Regions from separate parts of the Comamonas sp. 14P8.1.4 genome, predicted to be linked through region 2. Evidence: predicted binding sites of a transcription regulator. Region 2 holds the regulator's gene; the other holds the start of a gene.
What was found. The regulator FNR, encoded in region 2, switches genes on or off when oxygen is low (the NO sensors DNR and NnrR bind a similar motif). The targets are predictions, from matches to a motif close to TTGATNNNNATCAA.
Positions count from the first base shown of each region.

Region 1 (7,678 bases), on a different contig from region 2:
ATGTAGTCGAAAGTGGTGTCGCTCATGAGGTGGCGCAGTCAGAAAGAGGCTGAAATCCCGTCGCCCGAAGTGGGCGCTGGCGCATTCATTGTGGGGAGATGCCACCGTCTGTCGATAGGGAAAGCGTGTAGTCCACGACGGGCGGAGCCACGCGCTGCAGCAAGGTGGCTGACACGGGGGCTGGCGCTCTGCCTTCGGTCATTGGGAAGAAAGCTTGTAAGCTTCAGGCACTTCTGGCTTGATAGGGCGCTATGACAGACACCTCTCCCCGCTTACACCTGACCTCGGATGACGAGGGCGCCTGGGTGCAGCTGCAAGGGCGCTGGGGGGCGGCAGAGCTGGGCCAGCATGCGCACTGGGAGGCCGTGCAAAAAGCGCTCAAGGGCCTGCGCAGCCAACGCACCGTGGGCTGGGATTTGCAGCAGTTGCAGTGGCTGGACCACATTGGTGCGCAGTTGCTGTGGAGCCACTGGCAACACGCCTGGCCTGCTCAGCTGCGTGCCAGCGCCGCACAGCGGGCCATGCTGGCGCGTATTGCGGCTTTGCAGCAGGTACCCATTCCCAAGCCCGCCAAGCTGGGTTGGATGGGGCGTGTGAACCAGCTGGGCCTGCTGGTGCTGCGGGCGCTGGAGCATTTTCAGCACCTGGTGCAGCTGATTGGCCAGCTGGTGCTGGATCTGGGCGATTTGCTGCGCCACCCGCGCAAAGGCTCGTGGCGCGATTTTTCGGGCCATCTCTACAGCATGGGGGCCACGGCCCTGCCCATCACGGCACTGGTGGGTTTTTTGATTGGTGTGGTGCTGGCCTATTTGATGGCACTGCAGCTGCGGCAGTTCGGCGCTGAGGCTTTTATCGTCGATATCTTGGGTATCTCCTTGATCCGCGAGCTGGGGCCGCTGCTGGCCGCCATTTTGGTGGCGGGCCGCTCTGGCTCGGCCATCACGGCGCAGATCGGGGTGATGCGCGTCACCGAAGAGCTGGATGCCATGCAGGTCATGGGCATTCGCCATGGGTTCCGGCTGGTCATGCCGCGTGCCATGGCGCTGGCGCTGGCCATGCCGCTCATCAGCCTGTGGACGACCCTGGCCGCGCTGGGCGGGGGCATGTTGGCGGCCGACATGACGATGGGTATTTCTGCAGCCTACTTCTGGCAGGCCCTGCCCGATGCCGTGCAAGTGGGTAATCTGGTGCTGGCCATGGCCAAGTCGGTGGTGTTTGGGGTGTTCATCGCCCTGATCGGTTGCCACTGGGGTTTGCGCGTGCAACCCAACACCCAGAGTCTGGGGCAGGGCACTACGGCATCGGTGGTCTCGTCCATCACCATGGTCATCATCGTGGATGCCATTTTTGCGATTGCTTTCAAGGATGTGGGGTTCTAAGCCGTGACACTGACTTCCCACGCCACCCCTGCTGAGCCTGTGGTCGAGGTCGACAAGCTCTGGAGCATTTTTGGCGAAGGCGACAAGGCCTTCGCTGTGCACCAGGACCTGGATCTGACGGTGTACCGCGGCGAAATGCTGTCCATCGTGGGCGGCTCCGGCACAGGCAAGACCGTATTGCTGCGCCAGATTCTGGGCCTGCTGCAGCCCGGCAAAGGCCGTGTCACCACGCTAGGAAGACCGGCGGTTGAGCTGTGCCAGGAGGGCGCTGCCGCGCGGGTGGGCATGCTGTTTCAGCACGGTGCACTGTATTCCGCCTTCAACGTGCTGCAGAACATCGGTTTTGCCCTGCGCGAGCAGGGCACATTGCCGGATGCGATGGTGGATGAAGCCGCCATGATCAAGCTGCAGATGGTGGGCCTCAAGCCGGAGCACGCCACGCGCATGCCGGCTGACTTGTCAGGGGGCATGGTCAAGCGCGTGGCGCTGGCGCGCGCGCTCATCATGGATCCGCCCTTGCTGCTACTGGACGAGCCCACCGCAGGGCTGGACCCGACCAGTTCCGACGAGTTCTGCATCTTGCTGAAAGAGCTGCATGCCGAGCTGGGCCTGACCATGATCATGGTTACCCATGATCTGGATACCTTGTTTGCACTCTCCAGCCGCGTGGCCGTGCTGGCCGAGAAAAAAGTCATCGTGACGGGTGCTCCGCGCGAGGTCGCGCAGTTTCAGCACCCCTTTATTGCAACTTTCTTTCAGGGTGAGCGCGGCCGTCGTGCCATGGCGCCCGCCCCGCAGGGAGGAGATTGAGTATGGAAAACAAATCACACGCCATGGCGGCAGGCACGTTTGTGCTGGCGCTGGCCGTGTTGCTGGCGGGCATGGCCCTGTGGCTGACGCGCGACCGCCACGAATACACGGTGTATGAACTGTCTACGGCCGACGCCATCAGTGGGCTGCAAAGCCAGGCCACGGTGCGCTACAAAGGGGTGGCCGTGGGCAAGGTCACGGATATTACCTTTGACGATGTGCAAAAAGGCAATGTGCTGATCCGGATTGCCGTGGACAGCAAGGCCCCCGTCTCCACCACGGGCACCTACGGCATGCTGGGCTACCAGGGGGTGACGGGCATTGCGCACATCCAGCTCGATGATGTGACCGAGACCAGCACCGAACTGCCACACGGCGCCAGCGGTCTGCCGCGCCTGCCGATGAAGTCTTCCCCTCTGAGCGTTCTGGCCGATCAGGGCATGACGATTCTGGGTAAGGTGGACGAGGCCACCAAACGCATCAATCAATTGCTGGGCGATGACAACCAGGCGCGCTTTAGCAGCCTGCTGGGGAACCTGTCGGAGGCCGCAGGCAATGTGAGCGAGGTCACGCGGGCCATGAACACCACCTTGCGCGATCAGGTGGCACCTGCGGTCAAGGAGTTTCCCGCCATGGCGCAGGACGCGCGCAAAGCCATGCAAGCCATGGAGCGGGCAGGCAATGAGGCCGGAGCGTTGGCACATGATGTACGCACGATGACCGAAGCCGTGCAAGGCCCTGGTGGGGCGCTGGATCAAATCACCCAGGGCACGCAGTCCATGGCGCGGGCGGCCGAGCGCTTTGACCGCGCCACGCTGCCCGGTATCAACCAGGCGGCTAGCGATGTCTCTGCAGCGGCACGCCGCCTGGGCAGCGCCGCCTCGGGAATCGGCGACAACCCACAGTCGCTGATCTACGGCAACCGTGGCGCCCCCGGGCCGGGTGAAGCCGGTTTTGTGGCCCCGCAACCCCAACCATGAGAAAGCGCACCATGCAAAGCACGCATACCAAACGAATCCAGTGGCTGCTTGCCGGGGCATTGATGGGGTTGCTGGCCGGTTGTGCCAATTTCCCCAGTCCGCCGCAGTCGATGGCGCGTTATGACCTGGGCGCTGCCCCTGCACTGGCGGCGCCAGGCGTGGGCTTGCAGCCCATTGCGCTGGCGCAAATGCAGGCGCCGCTGCAGATCGAGGGCAACACCGGCATGCACTACCGCCTGGCCTATGCCGATGCCCAGTTGCTGCACACCTACAGCCAAGCACGCTGGGGGCTGCCGCCTGCGCAAATGGTGCTGCAGCGGCTGCGCGAGCACCTGAGTCAGGGCGGGCGCATCGTGCTGTCGGCAGAAGCGGGCGAGATGCCGCCTTCGGTGCAGGGGCGGCAGGTGCCGGTGCTGCGGCTGTCGCTGGAAGAGTTCAGCCACCTCTTCACCAGTGCGCAGGACAGCGCAGGCTGGGTGCGCATTCGTGCCACGCTGGTAGACCCGGCGCCTCAGGGGGATGTGCTGCTGGACCAGCAGGTGTTTGATGTGCGCCAGCCCTCCGCGGCGGCCAGCGCCTCTGGCGGGGTGCAAGCACTGTCGCTGGCGGTTGATGCGGTGGGCGCGCAGATGCAGCAATGGCTGCTGGCGGCGGTGCCTGTGCAGCGCTGAGCCTGTCTTTCAGGCAGGGAAGTCCTGGTCTGACCGTTCATCGCCTGCATCGACTACGCCACAGACAAGCGGTACTTTTTACAGTGGAAGTGCGTGCTGCATTGCGCTTGTTGCTATTTATTGAATAGCGATATACGCGGCAGCGTCACTGAATCCACCGCAAGGAGTCACCATGAACGAAGACCGTATCGCAGGAAACTGGAAACAATTCAAGGGCAAGATGCGCGAGCAATGGGGCAAGTTGACCGACGATGACGTCGATGTGATTGCCGGCAAGCGCGATCAGTTTCTGGGCAAGCTGCAAGAGCGCCAGGGGATTGCCAAAGAGGAAGCCGAGAAACAGCTGACTGACTGGCAAAAGCGCAACCCCGACTTCCGTTGGGACGAGTAAGCCACGGATTGCCCACAGGCATGGGCGCCAGGCCCATGTCTGCTTTGTTGCCATCTCATGCAATGAGGAGTTCCCCATGCCATTGAAAAAACGTTGGGCTGCGCTTGCCGTGGCCGCCTGTTTGAGTACCTCGGCCTTCGCACTGACCCATGAAGAGATCCGTGCGGAGAGCCAGCGGATCGATGCCGCGTATGACGCAGCGAAAACCCAGTGCAAATCGCTGAAGAGCAATGCCAAGGATGTGTGCGAAGCCGAAGCCAATGGCCAGAAAAAAGTGGCTGAGGCGGAGCTGGACGTGCGCAAGGAAGATACCGAGAAACACCGTCACAACCTCGCCAAGGCCAAGGCAGATGCTGCCTACGAGGTGGCTAAGGAGCGGTGTGACGATCTGAAGGGCCACGCCGAAGACGTGTGCGAGAAGGACGCCAAGGCCGAACATGTCAAGGCGCTGGAGGCGGCCAAGGTGGCCGATGCCCGCGCGGACACCAGCAAGCAAGGTACGGCCAAGGCGGCCCATGTGTCCGAGGTGCGCAAGGACGCTGCGAGCCATGTGCGTGAGGCGGAGTACAAAGCGGCCCGCGAACGCTGCAATGCCCTGACGGGTGATGCCAAGGACCAGTGCCACAACGACGCCCAGCGCAAGTTTGCCCAGTAAGGCGACGCCGCCCGTGCGGCGCGCTTTGAACACCTCCAAGCCCCGCATGTCGGGGCTTTTTCGCGTTCACCCGCAAAAAAGCGTAGGTCAAGGCCTTGCGGCGAAATGTGTTTGATGTGCCGCAAATCCCTTGGCAATGTCCACCCTAAGCTCACGCCCTTGTCCCCCACATAGAAGCAAGGAGCTGCACGATGGCGACATTGGAGTGGAGCGCAGACCTGGAGCTGAACGTTCCGGCCATGGATGAAACGCACAAAGAGTTTGTGGAACTGCTGGCGGCTGTGGAGCGTGCGCCGGACGAGGCGTTGGCCCCGCTGTGGCAGTCCCTGATCGCGCATACGGAAGAGCACTTTGGCCAGGAAGACCGCTGGATGGTAGCCACCGGCTTTGCGGTGGGCAACTGCCACGCCACGCAGCACAAAGTGGTGCTGGAGATCATGCGCGAAGGCGGCAAGCGCTGTGAGGAGGGCGAGTACACCATGGTCCGCGGCATGACGCCGGAGCTGGCCTCCTGGTTCAGCTACCACGCACAAACCATGGATGCGGCGCTGGCGCAGCACATGCAAGGCCTGGGTTTTGACCCGGCCACGGGTGCCATGACGCATGCACAGGACTTGCCCGCCACGCCGATCAGCGGTTGCGGCGGCGCCTGCTCCACCCCTGGAGATCACGCGCAGCACGCTGCCGAAGCGGACAAAGTGGCACACGCCGCGCTGTAAGCGCGCCAGCCTGTGCTTTAGCCGGCGAGCACAGGGAAAATCTTCATCAAGCCACCGGCCATCACCTCGACGGCCAGCGCGGCCAGGATCAGGCCCATCAGCCGCGTCATGACATTGATGCCCGTCTTGCCCAGCACGCGGGCAATCGGCTCCGCCATGGAAAAACTGGCCCACACGGCGGCAGCCACCACCACCCCATAGCCCACCAGCGCCAGGTGCTGCCAGAAGGTGGCGGCCTGGTCGGCGTAAATCACCACGGTCGACATGGCGGCTGGCCCGGTCAGCAGGGGAATGGTCAGCGGCACCACGGCAATGCTGTTGCCCATGGCGGCCTTTTCAGCGCCGGCCTCCAGCGTGTCCTCGTGGCGGCGCTCCTCGGCAGGGCGCGCGTTGAGCATGTTCATGGCGCTGATCAGCAGCAGCAAACCGCCGCCCACCTGAAAGCTCTGCAGCGAGATGTTGAAGAAGTCCAGCACCTGCAGGCCAATCAAGGCACAGGCCGCAATCACCACAAAAGCACTGAAGGCCGCCGTGCGGATGGTTTGCGCACGTTGCTGGGTGTTGAAGCCCTCGGTGTAGTGAATGAAGAAAGGCACGATCGCCAGGGGGTTGACGATGGCGACCAGGGTGATCAGCGGTTTTAAATCCATGGGTGCTCGGGCCTGCGGTAAGTTGCTGTGCCAGTGGCGCGCAGATTGCTTAAAGTCAGCGGTGAAATGGACGAAGTCTATAGAGCTGGAGCGTGTGGGCCCGTGGCAGTCAGGGGCCGAACGTCAGAACAACGATCAGGAGAAGCATACATGGGCCAGTTTGTACAACTAATGGCAGAAGATGGCACGCAAATTCCCGCCTGGGTGGCCGAGCCCGACGGTCCGGTGCGTGGGGCCATTGTGGTGGCGCAGGAGATTTTTGGGGTGAATGCCCATATTCGTGCCGTCACCGACCGCCTGGCTGCGCGCGGCTTTCTGGCGATTGCCCCGGCGCTGTTCACGCGCATGGAGTTTGATGTGCAACTGGGCTACGACGCCGAAGGCATGACAGCGGGCAAGCAGCTCAAGGCCGCAGCCGAGGCACTGCCGGGCGAGGGCGTGCTGCAGGACATTCGCGCTGCAGCGCAATGGGCGCAGCAGCACAGCGGCGCCAAAGTGGGCATGGTGGGCTTTTGCTGGGGCGGGCTACTGACCTGGCGCGCTGCCAATCTGGTCGACGAGATTGCGGCCGCCGTGTGCTACTACGGTGGCGGCATGACAGTGCCGCCCGAGATGGCGCGCGCACCGCATGTGCCGGTGATGGCGCATTTCGGCCGGCTCGATGCCCACATCTCGCTGGACAGCGTGCAGGCCTTCAGCGCCGCGCAACCGCAGGTGCAGGTGCATGTGTATGAGGCGGACCACGGCTTCAATTGTGACCAGCGCGGCAGCTACGACCAGCCCAGTGCCATTCAGGCCAAAGACCGCACGCTGGCGTTCTTTGACCAGCACTTGCAGGCTTGATTGAAGAAAAGGAGCGGCTAGCGCTGGTGCACCAAGCACTTCAAGCCAGTTTTGTGCGGAAGTGCAGGGTTAGCAGGCGCTAGCTGCTCTGCTTTTTAATCGTTATCGCCCAGCAAGCTGGCTTTTTCGATGTAGCGGCGGCGCCAGAAAAAGACCAGCAGCACGATGCCAATCGCTGCCATGGCGGCCATGGCCCACCAGAAGCCGTCTTCCTTGTGCACCAGCGGCAGCACGTCAAAGTTCATGCCGAACACAGCGGCAATCAGGTTCAGCGGCAAAAAGATGGCGGTCAGCGTGGTCAGTGTGCGCATGATGTCGTTGGCGCGGTTGCTCTGGGCCGAGAAGTGCATCTGGACGGCGGCCTCGGCGCTTTGTTCCATGCGGTGCACGTGGTGGATCACGCGTTCAATGTGCTCCAGCACGTCGCTGGAGCGCACGCGCAGCAGCTCCAGGGCACGGCGCTCGGCCGGGCTGCTGTGTTCGTCTTCCCACGAAGGCAGGGCGTCCGTCCAGTCTTGCATGGCGGCGCGCTGGTCTTCGCAGATTTCATCGAGCTGGTGCAGCCCCAGGCGTGCCTGCA
Region 1 covers NZ_JBYOKN010000002.1:146,465-154,142, reverse strand. Annotated here, with positions in the region: gene AC27VO_RS05380 (GMC family oxidoreductase) at 1-26, opposite strand, end outside; gene AC27VO_RS05375 (MlaE family ABC transporter permease) at 252-1,379, shown strand; gene AC27VO_RS05370 (ABC transporter ATP-binding protein) at 1,383-2,189, shown strand; gene AC27VO_RS05365 (MlaD family protein) at 2,192-3,169, shown strand; gene AC27VO_RS05360 (ABC-type transport auxiliary lipoprotein family protein) at 3,181-3,840, shown strand; gene AC27VO_RS05355 (CsbD family protein) at 4,013-4,231, shown strand; gene AC27VO_RS05350 (hypothetical protein) at 4,308-4,886, shown strand; gene AC27VO_RS05345 (hemerythrin domain-containing protein) at 5,078-5,605, shown strand; gene AC27VO_RS05340 (MarC family protein) at 5,623-6,255, opposite strand; gene AC27VO_RS05335 (dienelactone hydrolase family protein) at 6,406-7,098, shown strand; gene AC27VO_RS05330 (magnesium transporter CorA family protein) at 7,194-7,678, opposite strand, start outside.
Region 1: AC27VO_RS05345 (hemerythrin domain-containing protein) is a predicted target of FNR. The motif match lies at 4,998-5,011, and genes of this name have one in related genera.

Region 2 (7,678 bases):
GCACATCGGCATGGCGTGCGGCATCGGCCAAACGGGCCCGCACCTCCTCCATGCCCACCATCCAGGCATCAATGTTGTGCACCGTGGCTCCGCTGGCCAGCTGGTGCCAGTAAGGATCCAGAAAATCAGGCCCGCACTTGAACACCCGCACCCGGCGCCCCTGGCGCGTGTGCCAGCGGGCCAAGGCAGCCGTCACAGTCGTTTTTCCCTGCCCCGATGCGGGGGCGGCAATCAAAAGCGCCACACAGGAAGGAGATGTTGAAGACTGGGTCATGGAGCAACGGGCAATGCGTAGCAAGATAAAAATGAACCTTGGTGATGGTTGCTGAATCCGAGACGCTCTCCAAGCCACAACCCACCAGCAGGTGCACGCCCCCCACCCTTGTCATGGCAGCTGGCCGCCTGCACTTTCGTGCCCGGCTTCCAAGCTGGCGCCATGGTTTCAGCACCCAACGTGGCATGCCGTTGCGAACGATGTGCCGGCCACGACCCTGCCGTGGCATTGCACAGATGCTGAAAGCCCACCGAGCTACGCCACGGCATGCACCACGCAGCAGAACGACGCAATGCCAATGCAACGACACCAGCGCACCGTGGATTCATCAAGAACATGGGGGATTTTGGAGATATCGACCCGCGCCAGCCTCCCCGCCAGCAATGGGTAACCATGCCCACCGAAGCGGGCACACCAATGTTGGCCGGTATCCGGGCTGGTTCCTCAGGTCCATCGCCTTCCCAAATGCTTGTTCAAGGCATTCAGTGGCTTGTGATGATGGATGGGCGCTATGACTAGCGCCAAGAACTCACCGTTGCGGGGGCAGCGCAGGCTAGGTGGTGCTGAAGGTCAACACCGCCACCCTGCTTCCCGTTGAACTGCAAACTTGTGAACCAAGCTGCGAGCACCAACATTTGAGTGGTCGATTCTAATGCTGGAAAAAGTCTGCTGGGCAGCGCAACCGGCATTCACAGCCCGCACCGGGCCCAATGCACGCCAGCATTGACAGCTTGAAACAAGCTTTTGTAGCTATATCTTGCGATCTGCCCTAAATTTGCGATTCCCTTCAAAAGGGCAGTCCTACAATTGGAGCAATCCATGACGACACCATCCATTCTTGACCCCGTTGCAGGGCGTGTAGAGCTGCTACTGGAGCAGTACGAAGCTATGCAGCACGCGAATCGCCAACTCAGCGAAGAGATCCAGGCTTTGCACAAGGAGCGTGACTCGCTGAAGTCACGCCTGAAAGCTGCGCGGGCACGCGTGGATGAGTTGATCGAACGTTTGCCGGTCAATCAGGAGGCATCTTGAGCCAGCTAGAAACACAAATCCTGCACCAGGACTATCTGCTGACCTGCCCTGACGGACAGGAAGCACAGCTGCTCGAGGCGGTGGAACGGGTGGATCACCAGTTCCAGCAAATGCTGGACAACACCAAGCTGCGTTCGCGCGAGCGTATTGGTGTGTTGCTGGCCGTCAATCTGGCGTTTGAAAGCCTGGAGCTGCGCAACCAGCTGCAAGCCCTGCAACAACAACTTGCTGCACTGCAAGGTGCCCAGGACACTGATGGTGCAGCACTGACTGACGCCGATGCCGAGCGTTTGCACGCTTTGGAAGCCCAAGCCAGCCACGATCAGGCGCTTGCCAGTGCCTTGGTGGATCGCATCGATCAAGCCTTGGCGCAGGCAAGCCAACCGCTGGCGCACACGCAGCCATCCATGGAAGCCATGGTAGACGCAATGCCCGCAACCACCGATATCGGCATCGACACAGATTTAGACAACGCCGCTCAAGTGGAATTGCCCTCCACGCCTGCGGAAAGCCTGTAAAATCGCACCTGTCTGCAATCCGCCGGGCTTTATATTGCCTTGAACCAATGCTCATTGAGCACGGGCTTGATACATTGCCTAGCAAGCGTGATCGTCTCGCGTCAGACGAACCCAACGTTAGGTTGCTCTCGCCCACCTGAACCCCCGGTTCAGGATGACGGCTCGGTGGTTTTGCAGACACCTTCATTCGCCATTCGGCACCACCCCCCAGCGATTTCCCTTCTAGCGGCACCACAGGGACGGCTTGTAGACCAAGTCCATCCACAACGCCCACAGTGATACGGCCACCAGCATCAGGCCTGCAGCGCGTGTTCCCCACTCTGAACGCCAGCGGTTGACCCTCCCGCTGAGCCAGCGCCACGCCAGTGGTGCAGCCAGCAGCCACAGCCCACTGCCCACCCCAAATGCCAGCATGCTGATGCCCCCCGTCCATGCAGAGCCGCTCAGTGCCGCGACCAGAACCGCCGAATAAAGCAAGCCACAGGGCATGCATGCCCAGGCCATTCCCGCCAGCAAGGCACCACCGCGCAAAGACAACACAGGCTGCACCTTGGCCCAGACCACACGCCCTGCGCGCTCCAGCCACACGGGCTGCTGTCCCTGAAACAGCATGAGCAGCCCCCAGGCCAAAATCGCCAGGTGCATGAGGACCCATACAGGGTGCAAGGCAGAGGTTTGATCCGAAAACCAGGCCACTTGCTCCATGGCCAAAGCGGCCACGGCGCCCAGCAAAGCGTAGCCAAGCAGGCGCCCCAGATGAAACTGGCAGGTGCTCCAGCTCCAGGCCCGGCGTTGCGGTGACCATGCTGCATGCATCTGCACGACTTGACCATGGCCCTGGATCACCGCATGGCAAGGTGCCGCACACATGGCAAGACAATGGGGCCCACCCACGAGCCCCATGAAAAATGCGGTCCAAAGCAAGGAAAGAATCATAGGGATCAGATGATCCGCGAGAATCGGGCACGATTGCGATCTGCCTGCAAATAACGGTCAAACACCAAGGCCACGCCACGTACAAAGAACCACCCTTTGGGGGTGACCGTGATGCAGTCATCGGAAATCGTCACCAGACCTTCGTCCTGCTGGTCTGCCAGCGCCTCAATTTCTGCTGCAAAATATTTTTTGAAATCGATGAGCCACGCACTGTTGATGGACTCATAGAACACCTCGCCTTGGCACATGATGGTCATGATCACCGCGCGGCGAATGGTGTCGTCCCGTGACAAGGCCAAACCACGCACCACGGGCAAGCGCCCTTGGTCCAACAGGTCGTAATACTCTTCCAGCGTTTTTGCATTTTGGCTGTACGTTGCTGCCACACGGCCAATCGCAGACACGCCCAGCGCAATCAGGTCGCAATCGGGTTGCGTGCTGTAGCCCTGGAAATTGCGGTGCAAACGCCCTTGGCGCTTGGCCACTGCCAATGCATCCTCCGGCAGGGCAAAGTGATCCATGCCCACATAGACGTAACCCGCAGCCATAAAGCTCTCAATCGCGGCCGACAACATACCCACCTTGTCGGGCGCGGATGGCAAATCGGCCTGCAAGATGCGCCGCTGAGGCTTGAAGCGTTCTGGCAAATGTGCATAGGCATACAGCGCAATGCGATCGGGCCGCAACTGCGCCACCTGCTGCAGCGTGCGCGCGAACGATTCCGGATTTTGCTTGGGCAGTCCGTAGATCAGGTCAACGTTGATCGACTCAAAACCCAGCTCGCGCGAAGCCGCCACCAAATCAAACACCTGCTCTGCGGGCTGCTCGCGGTGCACGGCTTTTTGCACCTCGGGATCAAAGTCCTGCACGCCAAAGCTCAGGCGGTTAAAGCCGATTTCCTTGAGTACCGCCAGTCGCTCTCGCGTGACAGTGCGTGGGTCGACTTCAATCGAATACTCCCCCGCAGGGTCAAACTGAAAGCGCTCGCGCAGCATGCCCCACAGCGCGCGCAATTCATCATCGGTCAGAAAGGTTGGTGTCCCACCACCGACGTGGAACTGGCTCACCGCCTGGCCACGACCGCAATGCTGCAGGTGCAGATCCACCTCACGCTCCAGATAGCGCATATAGGTGACCGCACGCTCATGGTGCTTGGTAATGATCTTGTTGCAGGCGCAGTAGTAGCACAGCGAATCGCAAAACGGGATGTGCACATACAGCGACATCGGCTGCTTGGCCGCAGCGGCCACTTTGCGCTGCTTGAGGGCCAAGATATAGTCACTATCGCCAAACGCCTCCACAAACCTATCCGCTGTGGGGTAGGACGTGTAGCGTGGACCTGGCACGTCATAGCGACGCAAGAGCTCGGGGGTGACAACTGTCATGAAGTTCTTCCTTGATGACAGGACTTTGCAACAATTGGCCACCTTCATCCTTGACGTGCATCAAGAGGTTGCTGTACAAGCGATGTCACAATTTAACTTACATCATTCATAGCAACTGCGAGCAATTCGATAGTTTCTTTTTTCTGATCTTTAACCGCACAAGCCTTTGATCTCTCCAAGACCCCGGGCTTTTGAGTACATGACTCCTCCAACCATCAAAGTTACCTGCTCCAACTGCAATCTGCGCGAACTCTGCATGCCCGTAGGCCTGAATGAGCAGCAGCTGCAGCGCATTGATGACATTGTGGCCACGCGCCGCAAAGTCAAACGCGGAGCAACGCTGTTTCGCAATGGAGAAGCATTCACATCGCTCTACGCCATTCGAACCGGTTTTTTCAAGACCTGCGTCGCCACAGAAGATGGTCGCGATCAAGTGACCGGTTTCCAGATGGCCGGCGAAATCATTGGTTTGGATGGCATTGTCAATGACCACCACACCTGTGACGCCGTCGCACTGGAAGACGCGGAAGTGTGCGTGATGCCTTTCGATGGTCTGGAAGAAATCTCGCGCGAAGTGACCGCACTGCAAAGCCATGTGCACAAAGTCATGAGCCGCGAAATTGTGCGTGAGCACAGCGTGATGCTGCTGCTGGGCAGCATGCGCGCCGAAGAGCGCTTGGCTGCCTTCATTTTGAACCTGGTGCAACGCCTGCATGCCCGCGGTTTCTCGTCTTCTGAGCTGGTGCTGCGCATGACGCGTGAAGAAATCGGCAGCTACCTGGGCCTGAAGCTGGAGACCGTCAGCCGCACGTTCTCCAAGTTTGTGGAAGAAGGCATGGTGGAAGTCAAACAGCGCCACGTGCGCATTCTGGATACGGCGGCCCTGCAACGTCTGGTCAACAGCCAGCACGAATGCAATAAATAAGCGCTACCCACCATCAAAAAAAACCTCCCCGCTTTCGCCAGGGAGGTTTTTTTATGGCCAACGTTCAGGCTAACCAGCGGCGCAGCGCCAGCGCAGGCGACTTATGCGGCCAGGCGCTTCACTTCACAGTGCAGAGGGCTGTGCATTCACCTCAGCGGCAGACATGGACAGCAGCACCGTCAGATAACCCGCCGCCGCAAACACGGCCCAGAATGCAAAAAATGCCAAGGTGTAAATGGCCGTGCGGGACAGCTGCACACCCTGCCCCAGCCACAACATGTCTTGCGGATCAAAGGCGGCAAACACCAGCATTTCCATCACACCGGCCGCCAAGAAGGCAGGCCACAGAATCCACATTAAACGACGTGTCCACATACACCCTCCTTCGCATGAAGTCTGTACCTATTGTGAACATCGATCCTTTGGCTGGTGTGTGGGAGAAACACTCAATAAAAACAATAGCTGCAAGCGCTTATCAAGCAATGATTTGAAATGGATTCAATCCTCAAGCCATTGCATACCAAGCGCTAGCAGCTACTGATAGTGAAGCACCCGTTTTACTTGGGTGAAAGATCAGGCAAGTCTGCATCCGGCGTGGTGGCATGGTTGCGTGCCGCACCGGCTGGGGCCAGGCTTTTTTCGGCATGTCGCAGCTCCTGATTGATATGCAGCCCCTTTTGGTAGTAGTTCTCATCGACCACCGGATCTGCACCGCGCATGGCAATCATGGCCGTTGTCACACCGGCCACCACGACAATCGCAGGGCCTGCCAGCACCAGCCATACGTGCCCGTATTTCCACCAGGGGCCCGACTTCTTTTCCAGCTTCTTTGCAATCTGAGACATACCAAACTCTCTTTGAATCAAACAGGGTGTGCAAGGGCTACGCCTTCCACACACCATGCACCGCTTTTAGCGCGGCACGATAAACACCGACTTCTCCAGCACGTGACCCTGGCCGCTTTGCGCCGTGATCTCGAACTCGATCGGGTGTGAGCCCGCCTGCGCAGACCCATATGGGATCTGCACCCGCACCGCAACCCCACGCGTCTGCGCTGCATCTACCGCAACAGCCGTAGCTTCCGCCACCTCAATGCCCTGCAGCCCCTTGACCGTGACCACATAGGTCTGCGCCAGCTCTGTCGCATTCATGACCTGCAGGCGGTACACATTCTCCAGCTTGCCACCCGAGGCAATGCGCGCCAGCGAGGCACGGTCACGAATCACGTCGACTTTCAGCGGCTCACGCACAGCCATGCTGACCACCATGGCCACCGACAGCGCCAGCAAAATGGCTGAATAAATCAATACACGAGGCCGAACAATACGACGCAGAATTTGCGCGCCCGACCAGCCCTGACTGACCGCATTCTGGGTGGTCAAGCGAATCAGGCCACGTGGATAGTTCATGTTATCCATCACGTTGTTGCATGCATCCACACACAAGCCACAACCGATGCACTCGTACTGCAGGCCGTTGCGAATATCAATGCCCACCGGGCAGACTTGCACACACAGCTTGCAGTCAATGCAGTCACCCAGCCCTTGGGAGCGGTAATCGGACTCTTTTTTGCGTGGACCACGCGCTTCACCGCGGGGTGCGTCATAGCTGACGATCAACGTGTCTTTGTCAAACATCGCGCTTTGAAAGCGCGCATACGGGCACATGTATTTGCACACCTGCTCACGCATGTAGCCCGCATTGCCGTAGGTGGCAAAACCGTAGAACAGCACCCAGAAAATTTGCCAGCCACCGTCCAGAACCAGCAGCTCACCGCCTAGTTCACGAATGGGCACAAAGTAGCCGACGAACGTGAAGCCCGTCCACAGCGCCAAGGCAATCCAGAGCAGTTGCTTGAGCGACTTTTTCCAGATTTTCTCGGCCGTCCAGCCTCCTTGGTCCAGGCGGATTCGCGCACTGCGGTCACCTTCGACCTTGTGCTCAATCCACATGAAGATTTCGGAGTACACCGTTTGCGGACAGGTGAAGCCACACCACAGGCGCCCGGCCACCGCCGTGAACAAGAACAGCGCCAGGGCACTGATGATGAGCAAGCCCGTCAGGTAGATAAAGTCCTGCGGGTACAGCACCAGGCCAAACAAATAAAAACGGCGCGTGCCCAGGTCGAACAGCACCATCTGGCGCTGCCCCCACTCCAGCCACGGCAAGCCGTAGAAAAGCAACTGTGTCAGCAGCACCATGGCCCAGCGCCAATTCATGAACTTGCCGCTGATGGAGCGCGGATAAACCTTCTTGTGCGCTTCAAAAAACGAGATGGTCTTTTCCTGGCTATCCGCTTGGATCGGAATGATTTTTTGCGGTTTTTGTTGCTCGGAACTCATGCGTCACACTCCCTAAATTGCACCAAAGCAAAAGGCGGCACAGAGTGCCGCCTTCCACATCGTCACAACGCTCAGTTACCTGCTTTGGGCTTGTTGGACAAGCCCCACACATAGGCGGTCAGAACGTCGATCTGTGCAGGTGTCAATTTCTTGCTCTGCGCAGGCATTTCGTTCATCTTGCCATGGGTGATCATGTCGATGATCGCTTGCTCACCCCAGCCATGCAGCCACACATCGTCGGTCAGGTTGGGGGCACCCAAGAGAGG
Region 2 covers NZ_JBYOKN010000004.1:73,007-80,684, reverse strand. Annotated here, with positions in the region: gene AC27VO_RS09655 (cobyrinic acid a,c-diamide synthase CobB) at 1-274, opposite strand, end outside; cobalamin riboswitch at 680-922, opposite strand; gene AC27VO_RS09650 (DUF904 domain-containing protein) at 1,094-1,306, shown strand; gene AC27VO_RS09645 (cell division protein ZapA) at 1,303-1,824, shown strand; gene AC27VO_RS09640 (sulfite exporter TauE/SafE family protein) at 2,047-2,760, opposite strand; gene hemN (oxygen-independent coproporphyrinogen III oxidase) at 2,766-4,145, opposite strand; gene fnr (fumarate/nitrate reduction transcriptional regulator Fnr) at 4,345-5,070, shown strand; gene AC27VO_RS09625 (hypothetical protein) at 5,194-5,445, opposite strand; gene AC27VO_RS09620 (FixH family protein) at 5,628-5,915, opposite strand; gene ccoG (cytochrome c oxidase accessory protein CcoG) at 5,982-7,412, opposite strand; gene ccoP (cytochrome-c oxidase, cbb3-type subunit III) at 7,484-7,678, opposite strand, start outside.